Regions from separate parts of the Polaromonas sp. CG_9.11 genome, predicted to be linked through region 1. Evidence: predicted binding sites of a transcription regulator. Region 1 holds the regulator's gene; each other region holds the start of a gene.
The links. Region 1 encodes sigma-54, which starts transcription at its own class of promoters, with help from an activator protein. Its sites were predicted from a motif close to TGGCANGNAANCTGCTTT; they were not measured.

Region 1 (5,514 bases):
CGCCGACGGAACCACCACGGCAACGGTCGCTTCGTTGAAAGGAAGCCCTGTGGGCGATGTGACGCTGGTTGCAGGCCCCGGCAGTACGGCCAATTTCGCTACCCCGGACGTGGGAGTGAACAAGACCATCACCTTGACCGGCTACAGCCTGGGCGGTGCAGACGCCAATCGATACGCCTTGGCCGTTCCTTGCTGTGGCCCGGTTGTTTCAACAACGACCGCGAATATCACAGCGGTGGTGCCGCCGGTCGTGGTGCCGCCTGTGGTGCCACCGGTCGTGGTGCCACCGGTCGTGGTGCCGCCTGTGGTGCCACCGGTCGTTCCAATTAAGGAAAATACGCCACGTCCACTGCCTCCCGTGTTGACGCCGTCAACACCGCCTGCCGTCGTTCCTCCTGGGTACGTTTTCACGGTGCTTCCGCCAGCGTCTGTGCAGCCGCCCGTTCTGGTAGTTGTCACACCACCGGCACCACCGGTTGTTGCGCCTGTTGTGGTATCAGTCCCACCGCCGCCCGAGCAATACGAGGCGCCAGTACGCAAGCCCAAACCGGAACGCAATTAAAAAGGCTGTTATGGAAAAACCTGAAAAATATTGGCGCTCATGATGCGAGAAGTTTTTCTGGGCTTGCTGGCCACAGGATTGATTTGCACCCAGGCGTATGCATCGCATGATGCTGCGCACTTGCCAGACCCTGGGCTGGCATCGTCTGTTCTGTCCGCTGAAGGCGGCGCCGTCCCAACGGTCACGCAAACGCAACCCGCAGTGGCGGGAAAAAGCGCAAAACGCGCCAACTTTGAACAGACCAACGCCTCCAAAGAAGCCCGACATGTGGCCAATTGGGTGGTTGATTCAGGCGACAACCTCAACAAGCCCTTTGTCATCGTGGACAAGCTGGAGGCCAGGGTATTTGTGTTCGATGCAAAGGGCCAACTGCGCGGAGAATCTTCCGCGCTGCTCGGACTGGCCAGAGGCGATCACTCAGTCCCCGGCATCGGAACCAAAAAGCTGTCAACCATTCGCCCGGAGGAACGCACCACGCCGGCAGGCCGTTTCGTGGCCAACCTGGACAAAAACCTGAAGGGCGATGAAATGCTCTGGGTGGACTACGACACGGCCATCTCCATGCATCGTGTGGTCACTGGCAATGCCAAGGAACGCCGCGCCGAAAGGCTGGCCAGTTCTTTGCCGTCAGAGCGCCGAATTTCTTATGGCTGCATCAATGTTCCCGTCAAGTTTTACGAAAACGTGGTGAGTCCTGCTTTCACCGGAACGGACGGCATTGTTTATGTGCTGCCCGAAACCCGTTCGGCGCGTGAAGTTTTCGGCTCGTACGACGTCGGAGAGCGTGTGCGCCTGCAAGCTGCAAGCCAGTCACATCCGATACTGCCGGAAGCACACGGTTTCAGGTGATGCGCTTGCTGTCGGGAAGCACGCTTTTCGCAGCAGGGCCGCTTGCTCGCCACAAGATCTGAAGAAGGCTAGTTTCAGCGGCGGCTGCCAGTGCAAGTCAAGACTGGCGACCAGGGGGGAATACCGATTATTTTCTAGAGGATTCTGGCCCTGCCGGCATGGCTACAATTGAAAAAATATCACCCGCAAGAACCGTGCCTCATGAAAACCCCTTTTTTCCCTCTTCTCCTGGCTGCCATCCTGGCAGCGGGTGCCGTGCTTCCGGCCGCGGCGGAAAGAGCCGACCGCGACAAGCCGATGAATGCCGAGGCGGATTCCCTGCGCTATGACGACCTCAACCAGACCAGTGTCTTCACCGGCAACGTCGTCATCACCAAGGGAACGACCATCATCCGGGGCGCGCAGGTCGATGTCAGTCAGGACCCGGAGGGCTACCAGCTGGCCGTGGCCACGGCAGCGCCGGGCAAGCTTGCCTATTACCGCAAGAAGCGCGACGGCGTCGATGAATACATCGAAGGCGAAGGCGAACGCATCGAATACGACAGCCGCGCCGACCTGGTCAAGTTCATCAAACGCGCCGTGGTGCGCCGGTTCAAAGGCGCGACGCTGAGCGACGAAACCACCGGCGGGCTGATCGTGTACGACAACAACACCGACGTGTTCACCGTTGATGCCGGCGCGAAAACTGCCACTGCGGCAAACCCTGGCGGACGGGTCCGCGCCATGCTGTCGCCGCGCGCCCCTGCGACGGGCGCCACGGCAGCGCCGCCGGCCAGCGGACCGGCGCCCGTTTTACGCCCCAGCACCACGCTGGGCACCGGCACAGCCCCGAAAGCCCCCTGACCCCATGAATCGAACGATTGAAACGGTTCCTCCGCAGGAGGGCGCAGTCCGCCTTGACACACCCAGCAGCCTGGTCGCGCAGGGACTGCGAAAGTCCTACGGCAGCCGGCTGGTGGTGCAGGACGTGTCGCTGTCGGTGCAAAAAGGCGAGGTTGTCGGCCTGCTGGGCCCGAATGGCGCGGGCAAGACCACGTCGTTTTACATGATCGTCGGCCTGGTGCGCGCCGACGCGGGCCAGATTTCCATCGACGGCCAGCCGGTCGAGCACATGCCGATCCACCTGCGCGCGCGCCTCGGCCTGAGCTATCTGCCGCAGGAAGCGTCGATTTTCCGCAAGCTCAGCGTGCAGGAAAATGTGCGCGCCGTGCTGGAGCTGCAGCGCGATGCCGCCGGCAAGCCGCTGGCCCGCGCCGAGCTGGAGTCGCGGCTCGATGCGCTGCTCGACGACCTGCGCGTGAGCCACCTGCGCGACTCGCCGGCCTTGTCGCTGTCAGGCGGCGAGCGCCGCCGCGTCGAGATTGCCCGCGCGTTGGCCACCCAGCCGCGCTTCATCCTGCTGGACGAGCCGTTTGCCGGCATCGACCCGATTGCCGTGATCGAGATCCAGCGCATCATCGGCTTCCTCAAGTCGCGCGGCATCGGCGTGCTGATCACCGACCACAACGTGCGCGAAACATTGGGCATCTGCGACCACGCCTACATCATCAGCGACGGCCACGTGCTGGCCAACGGCACGCCGGCCGAGATCGTGAACAACGCCGATGTGCGCAGGGTCTACCTCGGCGAACACTTCAAGATGTAGCAATGGCCCCCACGCTTGTCACTTTATGTACTGCGCTGCCCCCCGGGGGAGCTGCCCCGCCTGCGGCCTGGCAAAGCCAGTTCCGCGGCCGGTACTTGCACGAGCGGGAAAGGTTGCCAGCCGCGCCTGTGACAATCTTGCGCCTAGCATCGCTGGATACATCAGGTGGGACGGCAGGGCATCCCCGCCAGCCCCAGTACCGGCCGCAGGACCGGCTTTGCCGGACTGCAGGCGGGGCAGCCCCCTCGGGGGGCAGCGAACCACGCGCAGCGGGGAGCGTGGGGGCTATATCTTCATGAAACAAGGCCTGTCCCTTCGCGTCTCGCAGCACCTGGCGCTCACGCCACAGCTGCAGCAGTCGATCCGGCTGTTGCAACTCTCGACGCTGGAGCTAAGCCAGGAAGTCGAGCAGATGCTCGACGAAAACCCTTTTCTCGAACTGGCGGACGACAGCGCGCCGCGCGAGGAGTTTGGCCTGGAGCACACCGACACCCCGGTCAGCCAGGACAGCCGTGAATTCGAGTCTGCTACAGATTCAATAGCTGCAAATACAGACACAGCAAGCGCCAGCACATCAAAAGAGTCTGAAAACACGGCAGAGGCCGGCACCGAGGCGGCGCTGGAAGAAAGCTGGGAAGGCGATGGCTCGGTCGAGTCTTTGCCCGACGACAGCGAATGGGGCGGCGACGCGCCGGCGCGCAAGAACAACCTGGACGACAGCGACGTCGAAGCCTCCGACCTGACCGGCGCCCATGTGTCGCTGCAGGACCACCTGCACCGGCAGGCGCTCGGCCTGCGGCTGTCCGAACTCGACCGGGCCGCCCTGCACTTCCTGATCGAGTCGCTCAATGACGACGGCTACCTGGAAGACAGCCTGGCGTCACTCGCTGCCGGACTGGCCAGCGGCAACCCGGAGCAGGCCGAAGAACTGGAGCAGCCCTTCGCCATCGCCTTGCAACTGCTCCAGCACATGGAGCCTGGCGGCGTCGGCGCGCGTACCCTGGCCGAATGCCTGCGACTGCAGCTGCTCGACTGCAAAAACAGCATCGAGTCGCGCGCCGCCATGGCGATCTGCCAGCAGCCGATGGAACTGCTGGCCAAGCGCGATGTCAAGCGACTGTCGCACCTGTGCAAATGCACCGAAGACACCATCAAGGGCGCGATCGGCCTGATCGCCCGGCTCGACCCCAAGCCCGGACGCCGGTTTGCCAATGTGGAACGCAATCTGGTCGTTCCCGACGTTCTGGTCGTCAAGTCCGGCCGGGGCTTCAAGGTCACGCTCAACAGCGACGTCATGCCCCGGCTGCGGGTCCACGACATCTACGCCAGCGCACTGCGGCAGCACGGCGGCAGGGGCGGTGGCCAGGCGCTGCAGCAGCGGTTGCAGGAAGCGCGCTGGTTCATCAAGAACATCCAGCAGCGTTTCGACACCATCCTGCGCGTCAGCAACGCCATCGTCGAGCGGCAGAAAAATTTTTTCACCCACGGCGATCTTGCCATGCGGCCGCTGGTGCTGCGCGAGATCGCCGACGAGCTGGGCCTGCACGAATCGACCATTTCGCGCGTCACCACGGCCAAGTACATGGGCACGCCCTTCGGCACTTTCGAGCTGAAGTATTTCTTTGGCTCCGGGCTGGGCACCGAAACCGGTGGCAATGCATCGAGCACCGCCGTGCGCGCACTCATCAAGCAGTTCGTGGCGTCCGAAAGCCCCAGAAAGCCGCTCAGCGACAGCCAGATTTCAGCAATGCTCAAGGAGCAGGGTATTGAATGCGCCCGCCGCACCGTGGCCAAATACCGCGAGGCATTGCGCATTGCGCCGACCAATCTGCGCAAGGCACTCTGAACAGGCCATGCGCCTTTTGCAATGTCCGCTGGCCCTCATCCCTGCCTTCTCCCAGAGGGAGAAGGAGCCAGCCGGGAAAGATTTGTGGGTGCGCAAAGACCGTGCTGCTGCCTTTTCTTACGCCCTCTCCCTCTGGGAGAGGGCGGGGGTGAGGGCTGATACCGAGGGCGGCCCTTGCCATGTCCGCCAGCCGATGCACACTGCCCCTGCAGTCCACAGCCGCAGCAGCCCAACCTGAAAACACCATGAACCAACTCCAACTCTTCCTCCCCTGCGCCGCCGGCGTCGAAAACCTCCTGGCCGCCGAAGTCCAGCGCATCACCGGCATCGAGGGCAAAGCCTGGCGTGCCGGCGTCCAGCTGCAGGCCTCGTGGCGCGAAGCGCTGCAGCTCAACCTGCACAGCCGCCTGGCCCAGCGCGTGCTGATCGAGCTGCAGCACGGCCCCTACCGCAGCGAGCAGGACCTGTACAACGCGGCGGCCAGTGTCGCCTGGGAAGTCTGGTTCACGCCCGCGCAGACCTTCAAGGTCGAAATCACCGCCCAGCACAGCCCGCTGCAAAGCCTGAACTTTGCCGCGCTGAAGATCAAGGACGCGATTGCCGACCGCTTCC
Region 2 (5,514 bases), on a different contig from region 1:
TGCCCGCCCGAGCCATAGCCGGCTTTGCGCCGCATCCCGCTCGCGGCCCCGGCCGGTGCGCAGCATCACCGCGAGCGCATATTGCGCCTCGGCCTCGCCGGCCACGGCGGCAATTTCAAAGCGCCGGGCGGCCTCAGGCAGATCGCGGTCCACGCCTCGGCCGGCTTCATGCATCCAGGCCAGGCGCGTCTGGGCCTGGCGGTCGCCCGCGTCGGCCAGTTCGCGGTATAAATCCGCCGCTTCGGCATGCCGGCCGCTGGCGCCCAGCCACTCGGCCTGCTGGAAACGGCTTCGGCTGCCGGCTGGCTGCTCCAGTGCGGCCAGTGTCGCCAGGGCCTCCTTGTCGCCGCCCTCGGCGGCCAGTGTCAGGTACAGGCGCGCCTTTTCGACATCCCGGGCCAGCAGGGCGCCTGCGCTGTAAAGCATGCCCAGACGGTAGCGCGCCTTGAAGTTTCCGGCCTGCGCCGCGCTGACGTAAAGGGCCTCGGCCCTGGGCATGTTTTTGGGCTCGCCCAGTCCGTCCTCGGCCAGGATGCCCAGGTTGAACAGGGCGTCGCCATTGCCGATGCCGGCCAGCGTTTCCCAGACTTCGCGGGCGGCGGCGTAGTGGGCCATCTTGAACTCGGCATAGGCCTTGTAGTTGCCCATGGCGGGATTGCGCAACCAGTCGCTGCGCTCGCTGTCCTGCGCCCACAGACCCGGGCTGGCCAGCGCCAGCAACAGCGCCAGCGCGCTTCGGCGGAGAAGGCAGTGTGGCCCGCTGGCTTCCAGCCTCATGGGCATGTCAGGGCTGGGGGGTGGCCAGCACCCAGCCGGCCAGCGCCTTGAGGTCGCCGCTGCTCAGGGCGGAATGGGCCGGCATGGGGATGCGGCCCCACTTGCCCTTGGAGCCGTACTGGATCGATTGCACCAGCGAGGCCACGGCGTCTTTGTCATCTTTGTACTTGGCGGCAACGTCTTTGAAGGCCGGGCCGACGATTTTTTCAGCGGCCGAATGGCAGGAATAGCAGCCGTTGGCCTTGGCCAGTTCCGCCATGGCGGCCAGGTCATTGGCATTGCCGGTCTGGGCCATGCAGTGGGCGCTGATGAATGCAGCGGCTAGCGTCAGGAGGGATCGCATGTCAGTGCTTCCGATCGCGAAAAAGTGGAATGAAAAGGCGGAACCGGCCTGCGCCAGCCCGTCCTGTGATGAAAGCCCCGACCACCCACGGTGAGCCGGGCAGCGCCGCTTACTTGACCAGCTTGAAGGTCCAGACCGAACCGCCCTGTTCAAGCATGTTGACCTTCTTGGCCACCTCGCCGCCCCACAGCGGCACCGCGCCGCCCCAGCCGGACACGACGCTGATGTACTGGTCATTGCCTTCCTTCCAGGTGATGGGCGGCGCCACCACGCCCGAGCCGGTCTGGAACTGCCAGACGACCTTGCCGGTCTTGGCGTCGGCGGCTTTCAAAAAGCCTTCAGGCGTTCCCCAGAACACCAGGTCGGCTGTCGTCATGACGCCACCCCACAGCGGGGCGGTGTTCTTGACCTCCCAGGCGACCTTGCCGGTCTTCGGGTCAATCGCCCGCAAGGAGCCGATGTGGTCCTCGAACAGCGGCCGGATGGTGAAACCCGCGCCCAGGAAGGCGGCGCCCTTTTTGTAGGTGATCGGCTCGTTCCAGATGTCCATGCCCCATTCGTTGGTCGGCACGTAGAACAGGCCGGTCTTGGGGCTGTAGGCCATCGGCATCTGGTTCTTGCCACCCAAAAAGCCCGGCGCTGTGAAGGTGGACTTGCCCTTGGTGGGGTCGGAGTTGCCGGGTGCGTTCGGGTCGCCCGGACGGTTGTCGGCGACAAAGTTCGGCCGGCCGGTGTTCAGGTCGATGCTGGTGGCCCAGGTGACCTTCTTGACGAAGGGAAAGGCATTGACCAGCTTGCCTGTGGTGGCGTCGTTCACATAGAAAAAGCCGTTGCGGTCGGCCTTGGCGCCCATGCGCTTGCCATCCATGTCGAAGGTGATGAACTCGTTCACGCCGTCGAAGTCCCAGGCATCGTTGGGCGTGCTCTGGTAGCTCCAGACGATCTTGCCGGTCTTGACATCGATCGCCACGGTGGAGGTGGAATACAGGTTGTCGCCCTTGCGCACATGGCTGTTCCAGGGGCCGGGGTTGCCGGTGCCGAAATAGGCCAGGCCGGTCTTGGCATCGTAGGTGCCGCCCAGCCAGGGCGTGGCGCCGCCAGTCTTCCAGGTTTCACCCGGCCAGCTGGCGTTGGTGGTTCCGGTGATGCCGTTTTCCTTGCCGTTCAGAAAGCCCATATGGCCCTCGACGACCGGGCGTGACCAGACCATCTTGCCGGTTTTGGGGTCGCGCGCCTCGACACGGCCGACCACGCCGAACTCGCCGCCCGACAGGCCGGTGATGAGCAGGCCTTCGGCAATCAGCGGCGCGGCGGTGTAGCTGTAGCCGGCGCTGTAGTCGTCGATCTTCTCGCGCCACACGACCTTGCCGGTGGTCTGGTCCAGCGCCACCAGCTGGGCATCGAGCGTGCCGAAGATCACCAGGTTGTCATACAGCGCAGCGCCCCGGTTGACCACGTCGCAGCAGGGCATGATGCCTTCGGGCAGGCGGTGCTCATATTTCCAGAGCTTGGCGCCGGTCTTGGCGTCCAGCGCAAAGATGCGCGAGTACGACGCCGTGACGAACATCTTGCCGTTGTGCACCAGCGGCTGCGACTCCTGGCCGCGCTGCTTTTCCCCGCCAAAAGACATCGACCACACCGGCACCAGCCGGCTGATGGTCTTGGGGTTGATGTCGGACAGCGGCGAATAACGCTGGCCCTGGGTGCCCATGCCCCAGGACAACACGTCATTGGTGCTGGCAGCGTCGTTGCCGATCATGGCGTCGGTCACTTGCGCGCCGACGTGGGCGGTTGCCGCCATGACCAGAATGCTGAGAAGTTTGCGTTTCACGGGGTGTCTCCTGAATCGTTGTGAGCTGAACGACGCCCGTGCGGCATGCCCGGTCGTCATGATCCCGAGCCCACGTGGTTCGGGATCACGCAGCAGGAATGGCAACTTTTGTGCCACCCGGGCCTTGGGCTGATGGGGGTGTTGAAGCGCTTGCAATGGCCTGTGCAACACCGTTGCAGGCCGATGGCGTGCTCATTTGCAACACCGCCAGGATGTGACACTGTTCAGAAATGAATCACCCGTGCCGCACACGGCGCATTCAGGCGAACAGGCAGGGGAGGTACGCCGCTGTGCCGCGTTGGCGTCGGCACGCGTGCCGTCAGGCGTTGCGAGCCCGGGCTGCCCGTCAAGCCGCGCCGCGCTGCCTGATCCAGCCGCGCTGCGGGTCGTAGCCCCACCAGGCCAGGCCAAAAAAACAGGCGCTTCCGGCCACCACCACCGCCCAGGAGAGCGCGTTGAACTGCCCGTACATGGCAAAGCGCAGCGTTTCGACCACATGGGTGAACGGGTTCCACTGGGCAATGCGCAGCAGCCACCAGGCCCCCGACTCTTCGAGTTTCCACAGCGGGAACAGCGCCGGGCTGATGAAGAACATCGGGAAGATGACGAAGTTCATGGTGCCGGCAAAGTTTTCCAGCTGCTTGATGTAGACCGACAGCATCAATCCCAGCGCGGCCAGCAGCGTGGCCCCGCTGACCATGGCCAGAAACAGCAGCGGCACATGCTGCCAGCTCAGCGTGACGCCAAAGGCCAGCGCGATCAGCAGGAACACCGCCATCTGCAGCACCGACAGGCAGGTGCCGGCCAGCAGCTTGAAGGCCAGCAGCCAGCCGCGCGGCAGCGGCGCGGTGAGCAGCAGGCGCATCACGCCCATCTCGCGGTCGTAGACCATGGACAGCGAGCTTTGCATGCCGTTGAACAGCGCCACCATGGCCAGCAGGCCGGGCACCATGTAGACCTGATATTCGACATAGGTTTCGTAGGGCGGCACGATGGACACGCCGAACACGTTGTGAAAGCCCGCCGAGAACACCACGAACCACAGCAGTGGCCGCACCAGCGCCGACGCCAGCCGCGACGGTTGCCGCAGGAACTTGTTGATCTCGCGGCCGACGACGGCGCGCAGCGCGCGGGCCAGGTGCGCCGGCCGGGCCGGTGCGGCATCTGGCAGTCCAGCTGCCAGCGGGCTGGTCAGGGTCGTATCCAAGGGGGTCAGGGGCGCTGCTTGCATGCCGATTCCTTTTCGTCCATGCCCAGGGTGTCCAGCACTTCGGTGGGATGCAACACCCCTTCGAGCGGCGCCGTGCCGGCCACGCCGTCGCCATGCGCCAGGAACATCGGCTGGCGCAGCTGCCCGTCCCAGGGCCGGAAGGACAGGCGCGGCCCCTTGGCGCCATCGAGGTAAACGCTGCCGCCGCGCAAGCGCTTGAGTTGCTGCGCAATTCCTGCCTTGGGGTCGTCGGCCAGCACCGCCGCCACGGCCTTGACCGCTGCCCAGGCGGCCCAGTCGTGGTCCTGCATCGGCCGGCCGGCCAGCTTGTCAAAGCGCCGCGACAACTGCGGCCCGCCATTGCGCTCCCAGTGCGGATGCCAGGCCAGCGCCATCAGGCCGCTGCTGCCCACCACCGGGCGCGGCCATTGCGTGGCGTAGGGCAGGGTGCGCGCGAATTCCCCCACGCTGTCGGCCACGGCCACCAGCTCATGCTCGCGGTCGCCGGTGAGCAGGCGCGTGTTGGCCAGGTCGCGCTCGCGCGGGTCGGTGCCAAGCTTGAAGGGCCGGGTCTGGACGATTTTCAGGCCATAGCGCTGCGCCGACCGGACCAGGGCCTGGGCCTGCAGCGCATCCTGCGGCTCGGGGCCTTGCAGCAGCAGCAGCTTGCGCCAGTTGCGCGCCGCCAGGTACTGGGCCAGCGCATCGCTGCGCATCTGGGCGCTTGGCAGGGTGTGCAGCAGGTGCGCGGCGCATTGTTCGCCGCGCAGCGCATCGTCTTCCAGGCCAATGTTGAAGACCATGGCACCGCCCAGCGCGGCGGGCGCCAGTTGCACCAGCTGCCGCAGTGCCGGGGCCGGCAGATCGGCCAGCACATGACGAACCCCGGCGGCCTTGAGTTGCGCCAGCGCCGCCGGCAGGCCCTGCATGTCGGCGATGGACAACTCGATCACCTTGAGGCTCAGGCCCAACACGTCCAGTTCAACGCCCGCTTCCTCGGCCGCCAGGCGGGCCGCCGCCAGCGGGCGCCCATGCGGATGGCCGGGATAGGCCTGCTCCAGCCAGCGCGGCGCATAGCGCGCATCGCCCGACTGGCTGACGACCGCCACCGTGACGGGGAGGGGTGCCGCCAGGGTCGCCATGGGCAGCCCGCCCAGCAGACATACCCCGGCAAGTGCCGTCACTCGCCGCCAGGCGCTTCGCATGCCGTGCGCGCGAGCCATCAGGGCTGCACCAGCACGCTGTGCGGCACGCGCCCGGCCGCCACGCTGCGCACCGCCTTGCCGGCGGCGGTATCGATCAGCGTCATGTCGTCGGACAGTCCGTTGGCCACATAGACGGTCTTGCCGTCCG
Region 3 (5,514 bases), on a different contig from region 1:
TTCGCGGGCAGCAGCTTTATGAATGTTGAATTTTATTGGTTGACTTGCCAGTCAGCGGTCGTTCGTGGCGATCCACAACGGTCCCGTTGCAGACGACAGATCAAGAATCCAGGCGCTCAGTGGAATGGCCGCAGGCCAGTAAGATGCGCGTGACTCTATAGGGTAATCGAGGTCAGCGCACCCACAGGCATCTGAATCTGGGGCAGATTGAAAAACACCAATTTATGCATTTTTTTGTCTGTTGAGGAAAACTGCTGCCGGCAGTAATATGGCGCGCTGATCTGGCGAAGTGCCAGCAGCGGGATGTTGCAGGAACTTGATCCGTTCGCGCAAACCGGGCAGGAGTTCGTGCTCAAACCATGGATTGCGCTTGAACCACGGGGTGTTGCGCGGCGACGGGTGCGGCAGGGGGAGATAGTCCGGTGCAAACTCGCGCCATGCCTTGACGGTGTTCGTCAATGAAGACTTACGCCGGTTTCCCAGGAAGTGGCGCTGTGCATAAAGGCCGATGAGCAAAGTCATCTCAATCTGCGGAAGCCTGGCCAGCAAGTGATCAAGCCACAACTTTGCGCATTCCCGGCGCGGTGGCAAGTCGCCGCCGTTGCCCCGGCCCGGGTAGCAATAACCCATGGGGATGATGGCAACTTGGGACTCATCGTAAAAGCTGGTTTTGTCCAGACCCATCCACATGCGCAAGCGCTCGCCGCTGGGGTCATCCCACGGGACTCCCGAGGTATGCACGCGCAGGCCGGGCGCTTGGCCGACGATGAGAATTCGCGCTGTTTTACTGGCGCGAAGCACCGGTCGCGGGCCGAGTGGCAGCTGGCCTTCGCACGCACGGCATTTGCGCACGGCCGTCAGCAAGCCGTCCAGGGTGGCGTGGTGCGTTTCGTTCACTATGCCCCGCCGTGTTGCAATGCGGCCCCCTTGTGCATGGCGATGTGGTCGCTCTTGTCGCTCTTGATTTCATACTGCGGCTCATCCTCGCTGGCGTGGTGCGTGTAGCCTTTGCGGACGGCATTTTTTGTATGCACTTTGACGATTTTTCCGCTGACGCGCCCGGCCTCTGAATTCCAGGTCACGTGATCGCCGACTTTGAATTTGTGCGCCATGCTGCACCGTTCCAGGTCAGGCACTTGTGCCGGATTTACCCACCTCTTCAGCCTGGTCCACGAGATCGGACTGTCTGGCTATGCCTGCTGGCGGTGGATAGGTGATTTGCAGGCCTTCCACTTGGGCGAACGCGGTAAGAATACGGGGTCTGCGTCCCTTGGGTCCTACAATGTCTTCGACGCGAATGCCGTGTATCAGAAGTGCGTCGCTAATCAGGGACCGGTGACAGCGCCAGGGAACCGCTTCGGCGCACATCAGCACGCAAAGCTCACGGTTTGCCAGTTCCGCCACCTGTTGAATATTGTCATTGAACTCAGCAGTTTGCATGTAATCGGCATAGCCGCGAAACGAGCGGTTGTGCCAACCGGTGTTGGGAGAATCAGCACGCGTATGGCGCAAGCCACCCAAACCGGGGAGGTGGGAATAGGCAATTTCAATGCTGCCCAGTGTTGCGGGCAGCGTGTCTAAATTGAACTGCGGGTTGTGGTGCGAACGCGGAACGGTTCTTACATCCAGCACATGCGCAATACCGTTGACCAGAAGCAAATCGACAAAATCTTCTATCGACCGGTTGGAATGACCAATCGTGCAGACAAGAGGCTTGTGCGACACGGCGGGGATATTCATTCAAAAAAACTTTCGAAAACGCGTATGAGTAATGCTCCTTCACAAGTTCTTATCCAGACGTCGGCAGTCCTCGCGTATTTTTGTAGTCCATCACCGCATCGCGCTCGGGTAGCCACTACCGCGCCGAGGTGGCGTGGCTGCGCGAGGCAGCCACGTCGTCGCGATGGTCGGCGAGGGCACCACCGAGGGCACCGGCATCGCGCTGACGCGCTACGATCTGGCCTTGGCCGGAACGGCGCTGGCTACCGATGATGCTATCAAAATGAGCGGTATCGATGCACGCCCGGCGTGCGACAGGGCCGATTCAATGCAATTTCACACGACGTGGACAACGCATGACGATAGGGCACGATGCAGCGGTCCGGACGCGTTACCGCTGCCCTTCGCCCACGCAGCGACTTTAGGTTCAGGAAGGCGGCATCGCCTTGAGCACGCCGGCCCGGCGGATCAGGTGCTTCATTTGGCGCGCCGCGTGGGTCGTCAGGTGGTGCGGCGTGAAACCCTGCTTCGGCGTGATGTAGGCCGCCAGGGCGCCGGCCAAGTCGAGTTGCCGGTCGGAAGCTTCGGCCAGCAGCGCCGTCACCAGGTTCTCCAGCGCGATCACGCGGAGTTGCAGTTGCTTCAGTTCGGCGTTGGTGAGATGCACTTCGGTTTGCACCTCGCCCGCGATGAAGGTGTCCTGCGGGCAGGCGGGCCCTTCGCCCCCGTTGTTGTCGCACCGTGAAAGCGCCTCGCGAAGCTGCAGTGCGCGCGCTGCCATGACGGCATCGTCCTCCTTCGTCTCGACATCCATGCCGGATTCGACAGCGAACGTCGGGTGTGCCAGGATACACAGATCAAGGGCGGACTGCGGATCTTCCTCGCCCAGCATCGACTGGGGGGGGTCGTCGGGCAACCCGGATCGGTGCGATGGCGGGTTGCCCTGGTTGTTTATCATCGGGTGTTCCTTGGCATTAATTTTGCATTTTGCGATGCGGTGAATCGCCTTGTGAGCTGGCCCTTGGCCGACCCCACTGAAGGCGGGGCCGATCGACGCTCGACTTCGTGCTACTGTCTGCATGAAGGTCGCTGGCATCCCTGAAACCGTGGCCTCAGGAAGCAAAAAATGAACACCAAGCTTGTCAGCAGCATCGAAGCCGTCGCCCGTTCGCGGCTGGTCACGGTTCCCGTCGACGCGCTGTTGGTGAACGTGGCCACGCTGCTGTCCAACACCCACATCAGCCTGGTAGTCGTCTGCGAAGCCGATGGCCGCATGGCGGGTGTCATCACCAAGACCAACGTCGTTCGCTGCCTCGGCCACTGCGCGGGCAGCGCATGCGCCATGACGGCCGTCAACGTGATGACGCGCGATGTCGCTTTTTGCCATCCCGCCGATGGCTTGGCAGATGTCCTGGCGATGATGCAAGCGCGGGGCTTTGTCCATGTCCCCGTGGTCGATCAGCACGCCATCCCGTCGGGTGTCATCAACGCACGGGATGCGTTTCGCGAGCTGTTGACGCAAGAGCAGTACGAAGAATCGCTGCTGCGCGACTACGTGATGGGGATCGGCTACCAGTAAAGGCCGGCAGTCAGCGCCACAGCAGCACGTCGCGCAAAACCACCGCGTCGTTGTGCGCTTGGTCATGGGCGGAATAAACGAGCGTGACCGGGCCGGCCCGCGCCAAGGAACGCAATTGGCCGAGCAGCCCGGCGTTGCGGTGCAACTCGTCCCGGTAACGGCGACGAAACTCGTCCCAGCGCGCCGGGTCGTGGCCGAACCACTGGCGCAGCTCGGTGCTGGGCGCGATCTCCTTCATCCACTGCGTCACCGCCAAGTCAGCCTTCGAGACGCCGCGCGGCCATAGCCGGTCGATCAGGATGCGGTTGCCGTCCTCGGCGGCGGCGGGCTCGTAGGCCCGCTTCAGGACGACGTGGCGGGCGGGAATGCGTGTCGCGCTCATTAGTTAATGTTCCGTTCCGGCTTCGCTCAGGCGGGCGTTGTGGTGCTGGCGTCTGGCTGAGTAGCGGACTTCTTGCGGCACAGCGCCATGAGTGTCGGGACGATCTTGCCCTGCCGCACCTCCTCGACCATGTGCTGCACGCCGTGCCACAGGTCGATGGCAGCGGTCTTGAAGAACGGCCCCACTGGCCCGTCACCCAGCATCGGCGCGTCGGACCGGTAGACGCCGTGCGCCGGCTCGACGCCGGCGCCGGCTTCGTAGACCAGCTTGCCGCCCAGGTACGCCGTATACGCCAGAATGCCGACGCCCGCGACACCGGCGCAGAGGTAGAGCGCGTCCGGCTTCTCACTCTGCGAGCGCCGCACCGCCATGCATCCGGCGATTACCGTGGCGACGAAGTTCAGGTTGCGGTGCGTCATCAGCATGTCACGCGCGTCGCCCTCGACATTGACCTCCTCACCGGCGATCAGCCCGGTAACCGCCGAGGCGACGGCGCCGACGGCCGCGACCGCGATGGCTTTGCGGCCGAATGAATGGAGCGACCGGTTGTCAGTCAGGCAGCCGAGCAGGTCGGCGCCGATGGCCAGCGGCAGCAGGGTGATCGGCAGGTGAACGAGGGCGGGGTGCATCTGTTGCAGGCGTATAGCCATGGCGTCGACTCCTGAAGGTTGGATAAAAGTCTCGCGGCGTTTGCCGCCGGGTCGCTCTGCCGCCGGGGTATTTGCGCGGATTTCGCATGTGCCTACCACCCGCAACCCCCTGCGCGAAGAGGTTAGGAAATAAACAACTTTGATCTTCTTCTTCGCCGTTACCCGCTGCTATAGGGGATGTTCGGGGAAGAGCCATAGGCTATGTCCTACGGCCCAGCATCGGGCGCTGTGGGAGACTTTGTCTTCGCCGGAGCAACGGGCTTGACTCCCTGACCAAAGGATAAGAGAGCGCACATGATCAGTCCTCGTCCGATGCCACAAGCGCACGATCCACTGGCGATGCGCCTCAGCGCAGCCGACGATCGGGTACGGCTGAGCCACTGGCTCCCGCCACAAGCGGGCGTGGTTCCAAGGGTTCGGATCGGCCAGCATTGGGTGAACGTTTTATGGGCATTACCGCTCTTGTTCGTGCTGCTGGTAATCGGCGTGGCCGTGTCTCAGGCACTGCGGGAAATGCCGGCGGTGCAGGGCTTCCTGGTGCGCTACCCAGGCATTCCATCGGCGGCAACGGCCGTTACCACTGGGTTTCCCGGCTGGCTGCGACTGCTGCACTTTCTTAACCTTTTTTTCATGGTATTCATCATCCGCTCTGGCGTTCAGATTCTGGCCGACCATCCGCGCCTGTACTGGCGGCGCGACTGCACGCCCGGCACCGAATGGTTTCGTTTCCAGAAGGCGGTGCCGGCCGACCGCATCTGGACCTCCAAAGACGACTCGGTCAGCCTGCCGTCGTGGCTTGGCATACCGGGCCTGCGCCACTCGATTGGGCTGGCCCGCTGGTGGCACTTTTCGTTCACGCTGCTGTGGATGATTAACGGCGCCGCCTTTTACGTCCTCTTGTTCACGACCAGTCAGTGGCAGAGGCTGGTGCCCACGACATGGGAGGTCTTTCCCAACGCGGCCTCGACGGCGCTCCAGTACCTTTCGCTGACGTTCCCCGACGACGAGAGCTGGACACGCTACAACAGCTTGCAGCAGCTCAGCTATTTCATTACTACTTTCATTGCTGCTCCCACCTCCATCCTGACCGGCCTCATGCAGAGCCCGGCCATATCGAACCACCTGGGCTGGTTCGGCCGGGTGCTGAACCGGCAGAAGGCGCGTTCGATCCACTTCATCGCGCT
Region 4 (5,514 bases), on a different contig from region 1:
CGCGCCAAAGGGCTCGTCGAGCAGCAGCACCTTGGGCTCCATCGACAGTGCGCGCGCAATGCCGACGCGCTGCTTCATGCCGCCGGAGATTTCGCCTGGCCGCTTCTGGCTTGCTGCGGTCAAGCCGACCATGGCCAGCACCGCATCGGTGCGCGCCTTGAGCTGCGCCTTGCTTTCAGTCGCCGAAAACACCCGTTCGACCGCCAGGTAAACGTTTTCAAAGCAGGTCAGCCAGGGCAGCAGCGAATGGTTCTGGAACACCACGGCGCGCTCGGGGCCGGGACCGGCGATCTCGCGGTTGGCGCACAGCAGCACGCCCTGGCTCGGCATCGTCAGCCCGGCGATCAGGTTGAGCAAGGTCGATTTGCCGCAGCCCGAATGGCCGATGAGCGCGACGAATTCGCCCTTGGCCACTTTCAGGTTGACGTTTTGCAGCGCACAGAACGGGCCTTTCTTGGTCTTGAAAACCTGTTCGACGCCCTGGATGTCGATGTACTGGGGATTGACGGTGTTGACGGGGGTGTTCATGGTCATGCTCCTGGGGTGGGTCGGAAAATCAGCTCTTGACTTCTTCAAAGGTGAAGGCCGTGGCCAGCTTGATCAGCGCATATTCCAGCATCAGGCCGACGATGCCGATCACGAAAATCGCGATGATGATGTTCTTGACGTTCAGGTTGTTCCACTCGTCCCAGACCCAGAAGCCGATGCCCACGCCGCCGGTCAGCATTTCAGCGGCCACGATCACCAGCCAGGCGGTGCCCACGGCCAGCCGCACGCCGGTCAGCATGTAGGGCAACACCGACGGGAACAAGATCTTGGTGACAATCTTCCATTCCGACAGGTTCAGCACCCGGGCCACGTTCATGTAGTCCTGCGGCACGCGCTGCACGCCGACAGCGGTGTTGATGACCATCGGCCAGATGGAACAGATAAAAATCGTCCAGATGGCAGCCGGGTCGGCGCCCTTGAACACCAGCAAACCAATCGGCAGCCAGGCCAGCGGTGACACCGGCCGCATCAGGCTGATCAGCGGGTTGAACATGTTGCTCAAGAAGGTGAAGCGCCCAATCAGGAAACCGACCGGAATGCCGACGATCGCCGCCAGGCCAAAGCCCATGGCGACGCGCTTGAGCGACGACAGCACGTTCCAGCCGACGCCCTGGTCGTTCGGGCCGTTGCGGTAGAACGGGTCGCTGAACAGCACGACGGCCTGCAAGAACGTGTCCTTGGGCGACGGAATGCTGGCCTTGGTGGCAATCGACACCACCTCCCAGATCACCGCCAGCAGGCCCAAGCCGAGCAGCGGCGGCAATACGCGCAGCCACAGTGCCGAGAAGTCCCGCTGCGTCCTGGCTGCCAGGGTGGCCGTCGCACTGGTCTTTTCAAGGACTTTTACGGCCTTATCGCTTGTCCTGTCTGCATTGGAAGCTATTGAATGCGTAGCGCTCCGTTCTGCGCCGGAAGCCACCGGCGGTACGCTTTCAAGCGGGCTGTGAAATACGGCACTGACCATGGCGTTACCTCTTCAAGTAGGATTTCAATGAAATATCGGGAGCGGCTTCAGGCACGAACCTTGAAGCTGTCGGCATACTTTTTAGGGTCCTTGCCGTCCCAGACCGTGCCGTCGATCAGCTTGCTGGTGCGCATCACGTCTTTCGGAACATTCACCTTGGCGGCAGATGCCGCCTGCTTGTAGATGTCGATCTTGTTGATCTGCCTGGCCACGGCCAGGTAGTCCGGGTGCTCCTTGAGCAGGCCCCAGCGCTTGTGCTGCGTCAAAAACCACATGCCGTCGGACAGGTAGGGAAAGTTCACCGCGCCGTCGTTGAAGAACTTCATGTGGTTCGGGTCGTCCCAGGTTTTGCCCATGCCGTTCTGGTAGCGGCCCAGGATGCGCTGGTTGATGACGTCCACGCTGGTGTTGACATAGGCCTTGCCGGCAATGGTTTCGGCCATCTTGTTTTTGTTCGCCAGGCTGGCGTCGATCCACTGGCTGGCTTCCAGAATGGCAGCGGTCACGGCGCGCGCCGTGTTGGGGTATTTCTGGGTGAACTCGGCCGTGGTGCCCAGCACTTTTTCGGGGTGGTCCTTCCAGATGTCCTGCGTGGTGACAGCGGTGACGCCAATGCCGTCCATGATGGCGCGGTGGTTCCACGGCTCGCCGACGCAAAAGCCGTCCATGTTGCCGATGCGCATGTTGGCCACCATCTGCGGCGGCGGCACGGTGATCACCTTGGCGTCCGTCATCGGATTGATGCCATTGGCCGCCAGCCAGTAGTACAGCCACATGGCGTGCGTGCCGGTCGGAAAGGTCTGGGCGAAGGTGTATTCGCGCTTCTCGCTGGCCATCAACTTGGCCAGGCCAGGACCGTCCACTGCGCCTTTGTCGGCCAGTTTTTTGCTCAGTGAGATAGCCTGACCGTTGTTGTTCAGCGTCATCAGCACGGCCATGTCCTTCTTGGGGCCGGCGGTGCCGAGATGCACGCCGTAGACCAGGCCATACAGCACATGGGCAAAGTCGAGTTCGCCGTTGACCAGCTTGTCACGCACGCCGGCCCAGCTGGCTTCCTTGGACGGGATGATGGTGACGCCGTATTTCTTGTCAATGCCCAGCACCGACGCCATCACCACCGAGGCGCAATCGGTCAGCGGAATGAAGCCGATCTTGACTTCCTTCTTTTCCGGCGCGTCCGAGCCCTGGGCATACACGGCAGCGCGCAAGGCCGGGCTGATGCCCACGGCGCCCACGGCGGCGGCTAGCAGCACACTGCGGCGGGTCAGGGAAGGTTTGAGCAGGTCGGTCATGTCAGCAACTCCTGGAAATGAAAAAATAAAACAAAAAAAGGCGTTCGACCGAAGCCTTCACACCGTGGTGTGAGGGCAGGGTTCGAACGCCTTTGTTCTTGGACTTTCGGCTTCGCCGTTGAAGTGGAAAGCCCTGTGTCATGTTTACTGCAAAAGCTGTGCCAGCTGGAGCCGAGGGCTCGGCCAGAACTGAAAATTTCAAGCTAATCGGGCTTTGGCGCTTATCCTGCTTATGCAAGTTGCTATTAAATAAGTAGCATATTGGCTGCTGGCGTATCAAAAACCAATTTTTCTGGAGGTGCACTGCTGTTGTGCGCCGCACCATTTCGGCGTTGGCGGCCTAGCCGAGCAGGTCAGCCACATCCAGCATGCGCTGCGCCACCTCGCCCAGCCGCAGGCCCTTGTCCATGGCCGCCTTGCGCAATTTTTCATAAGCGGCCTGCTCCGAGAGGCTCTGGCGCTGCATCAGCAGGCCCTTGGCCCGGTCGATGACCTTGCGGTCTTTCAGTTCGGTGCGCGCATCGGCCAGTTCGCGGCGCAGACCTTGTTCGTGCTCGAAGCGCGCCATTGCCACGTCCAGGATCGGCCGGATGCGCGAAGGCGCCAGGCCGGCAACGATATAGGCGCAAACGCCTGCGGCCACCGCATCCTTCACATGCCGGGTGTCGTCGTCGTTGGTGAACAGCACGATCGGCCGGCGTTCTTCGCGCGTGGCCATGACGACGTGCTCGAGCGAATCGCGGGCATCGCTTTCGGCATCGACGATGATCATGTCGGGCTGTAACTGGGCCAGGCGCTCGCGCAAAAAGGTGTCGGCCGGCAGCGTGGCCACCAGGTTGAAGCCGCCTTCCAGCAGGCCGATGCGCAGCTGGCGCGAGCGCTCGGCCAGCGCCACGGCCGCCTCGTCGTCGGCATCGGCAACGACCAGATCCGGCGCAATGACCACCAGGCGCAGGGTATGGGGCAATGTCATGCGTTTTATAAGCAAAATTCATGCCGTTGCGATGCGCTATCAAGGGGGCAGCAGCATGTCGGGCGTGCTGGCGCGGCATAACGCCACGCTGCGCTGAGTCGGCCATCCCGGGTATGGTCACAGCGCAGGCGCGGTTCGTGGACGGGGCTGATGGAGAGCATTGCGCCGCATGAAGCAACAGGCCTCTGCGCGTAGAATCGGCTGCGCTTCGGGGTGCACTCCGGCCAGCGATGGCAGGACGGCTGAGATGGTTCTACCAAACCCGCGAACTTGAATCGGGTCATGCCGACGTAAGAAGAGCTGTCAGGAAAGGGTTCATAACCTTGCCATCGCGACTTTCGGAGCACCCTGCCAACGCGGACTCTTGAAGGAATGACGACCATGGATGCCCTTGACACCGCAACACCCGCCAGCCCGCCTGCGCTTACCGCCCAAATCGTTGACGGCGTGCTGGCCTTCATGGCGCAGGATGGCGTCACTGACGAAGCCTTCAACGCCCAGGCTTTGGCGCTGTTTGCCTACCAGTTTGCCCACAACACACCGTTCCAGCGCTTTTGCCGGCAGCGCGGCAAGACGCCGCGCACGGTCAAGACCTGGCAGGATATTCCGGCCGTTCCCATCACTGCCTTCAAGGCCTTGAGTCTTACCTGCCAGCCGCCTTCAAGCACTGACCGCGTATTCATGACCAGCGGCACCACGCAGGGTGACGTCAAGGGCAAGCACCATCACCCTACGCTGGCGGTGTACGACGCCTCGATGCGCGCCAACTTTGCCCGGCGCTTCATGCGCGGCCAGAGCAGCATCGCCATGGGCATCTTGTTTCCGACCGAAGAGGTGATGGCCAACTCATCGCTGGCGCATTACCTGGCGCTGGCGCTGCAAACCTTTGGCGCGGACGGCAGCCGCTACTTCATCGACGCCGCCGGACTTGACACGGCGGGCGTGTGTGCGGCGCTGGCGCAGGCCGAGGCCACGGCGCAGCCTTATGCGCTGCTGGGTGCCTCCTACAGCCTGGTGCACCTGATGGATGCGCTGGCGCAGCAGGGGCAAAAGTTTGCCCTGCCAGCGGGCAGCCGGGTACTGGACACCGGCGGTTTCAAGGGCCAGTCGCGCGAGATTCCCATGGTGCAGTTTTATGCGCAATTGACGGCGCTGCTGGGCGTGCCGCCGGAGCATTGCATCAACATGTACGGCATGACCGAGCTCAGCACGCAGTTCTACGACAACGGCAATGCGGTGCTGCCGGCGGTCAAGTCGGGCCCGCACTGGATACGTTCGCGGCTGGTCAACCCCTTGAGCGGCGCGGAGGTGGCACACGGCGAGCAGGGCGTGCTGGCGCACTGCGACCTGGCCAATTTCAACTCGGTGACGACCATTCTGACGGAAGACGTGGGCGTGGCGGTGTCGGGCGGGTTTTTGCTGCTCGGCCGCGCGCAAGGCACGCAGGCCAAGGGTTGCTCGCTGGCGGTGGAAGAATTTTTGCAGGCCGCACGCGCATGACGACGCTATACGCCGTGGCCGGCTACCTGCCGGGCTTCAAGGCCGAGGAACTGGCATGGCAGACGCTGCATTTTGGGACCGGCAGCGACCGGCTGGAAGTGGCCGTGCCGGTCCTGAGCCAGGCGCAATGGGCGGCGCTGGCCGAGCGCGTCAAGCAGGGCAGCCGGGCGTACCTCAAGACGCGCAGCGTGTCGCAGATCATCACGCTGGTCGATCGCGCCATCGCGCGCCTGTTG

Region 2: a site for sigma-54 is predicted at 3,050-3,067, ahead of IWX85_RS01945 (PQQ-dependent methanol/ethanol family dehydrogenase). Genes of this name have one in related genera too.
Region 3: a site for sigma-54 is predicted at 2,689-2,706, ahead of IWX85_RS19535 (cyclic nucleotide-binding/CBS domain-containing protein). Genes of this name have one in related genera too.
Region 4: a site for sigma-54 is predicted at 3,787-3,804, ahead of IWX85_RS00245 (ANTAR domain-containing response regulator). Genes of this name have one in related genera too.

What each region holds. Positions count from the first base shown of each region.
Region 1 is NZ_JADOVE010000013.1:115,624-121,137, reverse strand. Features, by position in the region: gene IWX85_RS12405 (filamentous hemagglutinin N-terminal domain-containing protein) at 1-562, shown strand, start outside; gene IWX85_RS12400 (L,D-transpeptidase) at 602-1,411, shown strand; gene lptA (lipopolysaccharide transport periplasmic protein LptA) at 1,613-2,254, shown strand; gene lptB (LPS export ABC transporter ATP-binding protein) at 2,259-3,056, shown strand; gene IWX85_RS12385 (RNA polymerase factor sigma-54) at 3,352-4,902, shown strand; gene IWX85_RS12380 (class I SAM-dependent RNA methyltransferase) at 5,148-5,514, shown strand, end outside.
Region 2 is NZ_JADOVE010000002.1:40,536-46,049, forward strand. Features, by position in the region: gene IWX85_RS01935 (tetratricopeptide repeat protein) at 1-783, opposite strand, end outside; gene IWX85_RS01940 (c-type cytochrome) at 785-1,120, opposite strand; gene IWX85_RS01945 (PQQ-dependent methanol/ethanol family dehydrogenase) at 1,230-2,921, opposite strand; gene IWX85_RS01950 (ABC transporter permease) at 3,298-4,182, opposite strand; gene IWX85_RS01955 (branched-chain amino acid ABC transporter substrate-binding protein) at 4,164-5,345, opposite strand; gene IWX85_RS01960 (PQQ-dependent catabolism-associated beta-propeller protein) at 5,384-5,514, opposite strand, start outside.
Region 3 is NZ_JADOVE010000044.1:3,614-9,127, reverse strand. Features, by position in the region: gene IWX85_RS19555 (uracil-DNA glycosylase family protein) at 223-897, opposite strand; gene IWX85_RS19550 (DUF2945 domain-containing protein) at 897-1,112, opposite strand; gene IWX85_RS19545 (DUF488 family protein) at 1,129-1,740, opposite strand; gene IWX85_RS19540 (hypothetical protein) at 2,147-2,677, opposite strand; gene IWX85_RS19535 (cyclic nucleotide-binding/CBS domain-containing protein) at 2,846-3,298, shown strand; gene IWX85_RS19530 (DUF488 domain-containing protein) at 3,309-3,680, opposite strand; gene IWX85_RS19525 (DUF2231 domain-containing protein) at 3,707-4,330, opposite strand; gene IWX85_RS19520 (molybdopterin-dependent oxidoreductase) at 4,625-5,514, shown strand, end outside.
Region 4 is NZ_JADOVE010000001.1:37,603-43,116, forward strand. Features, by position in the region: gene IWX85_RS00230 (ABC transporter ATP-binding protein) at 1-528, opposite strand, end outside; gene ntrB (nitrate ABC transporter permease) at 557-1,513, opposite strand; gene IWX85_RS00240 (CmpA/NrtA family ABC transporter substrate-binding protein) at 1,561-2,805, opposite strand; gene IWX85_RS00245 (ANTAR domain-containing response regulator) at 3,146-3,778, opposite strand; TPP riboswitch at 3,978-4,092, shown strand; gene IWX85_RS00250 (long-chain fatty acid--CoA ligase) at 4,160-5,278, shown strand; gene IWX85_RS00255 (acyl-CoA reductase) at 5,275-5,514, shown strand, end outside.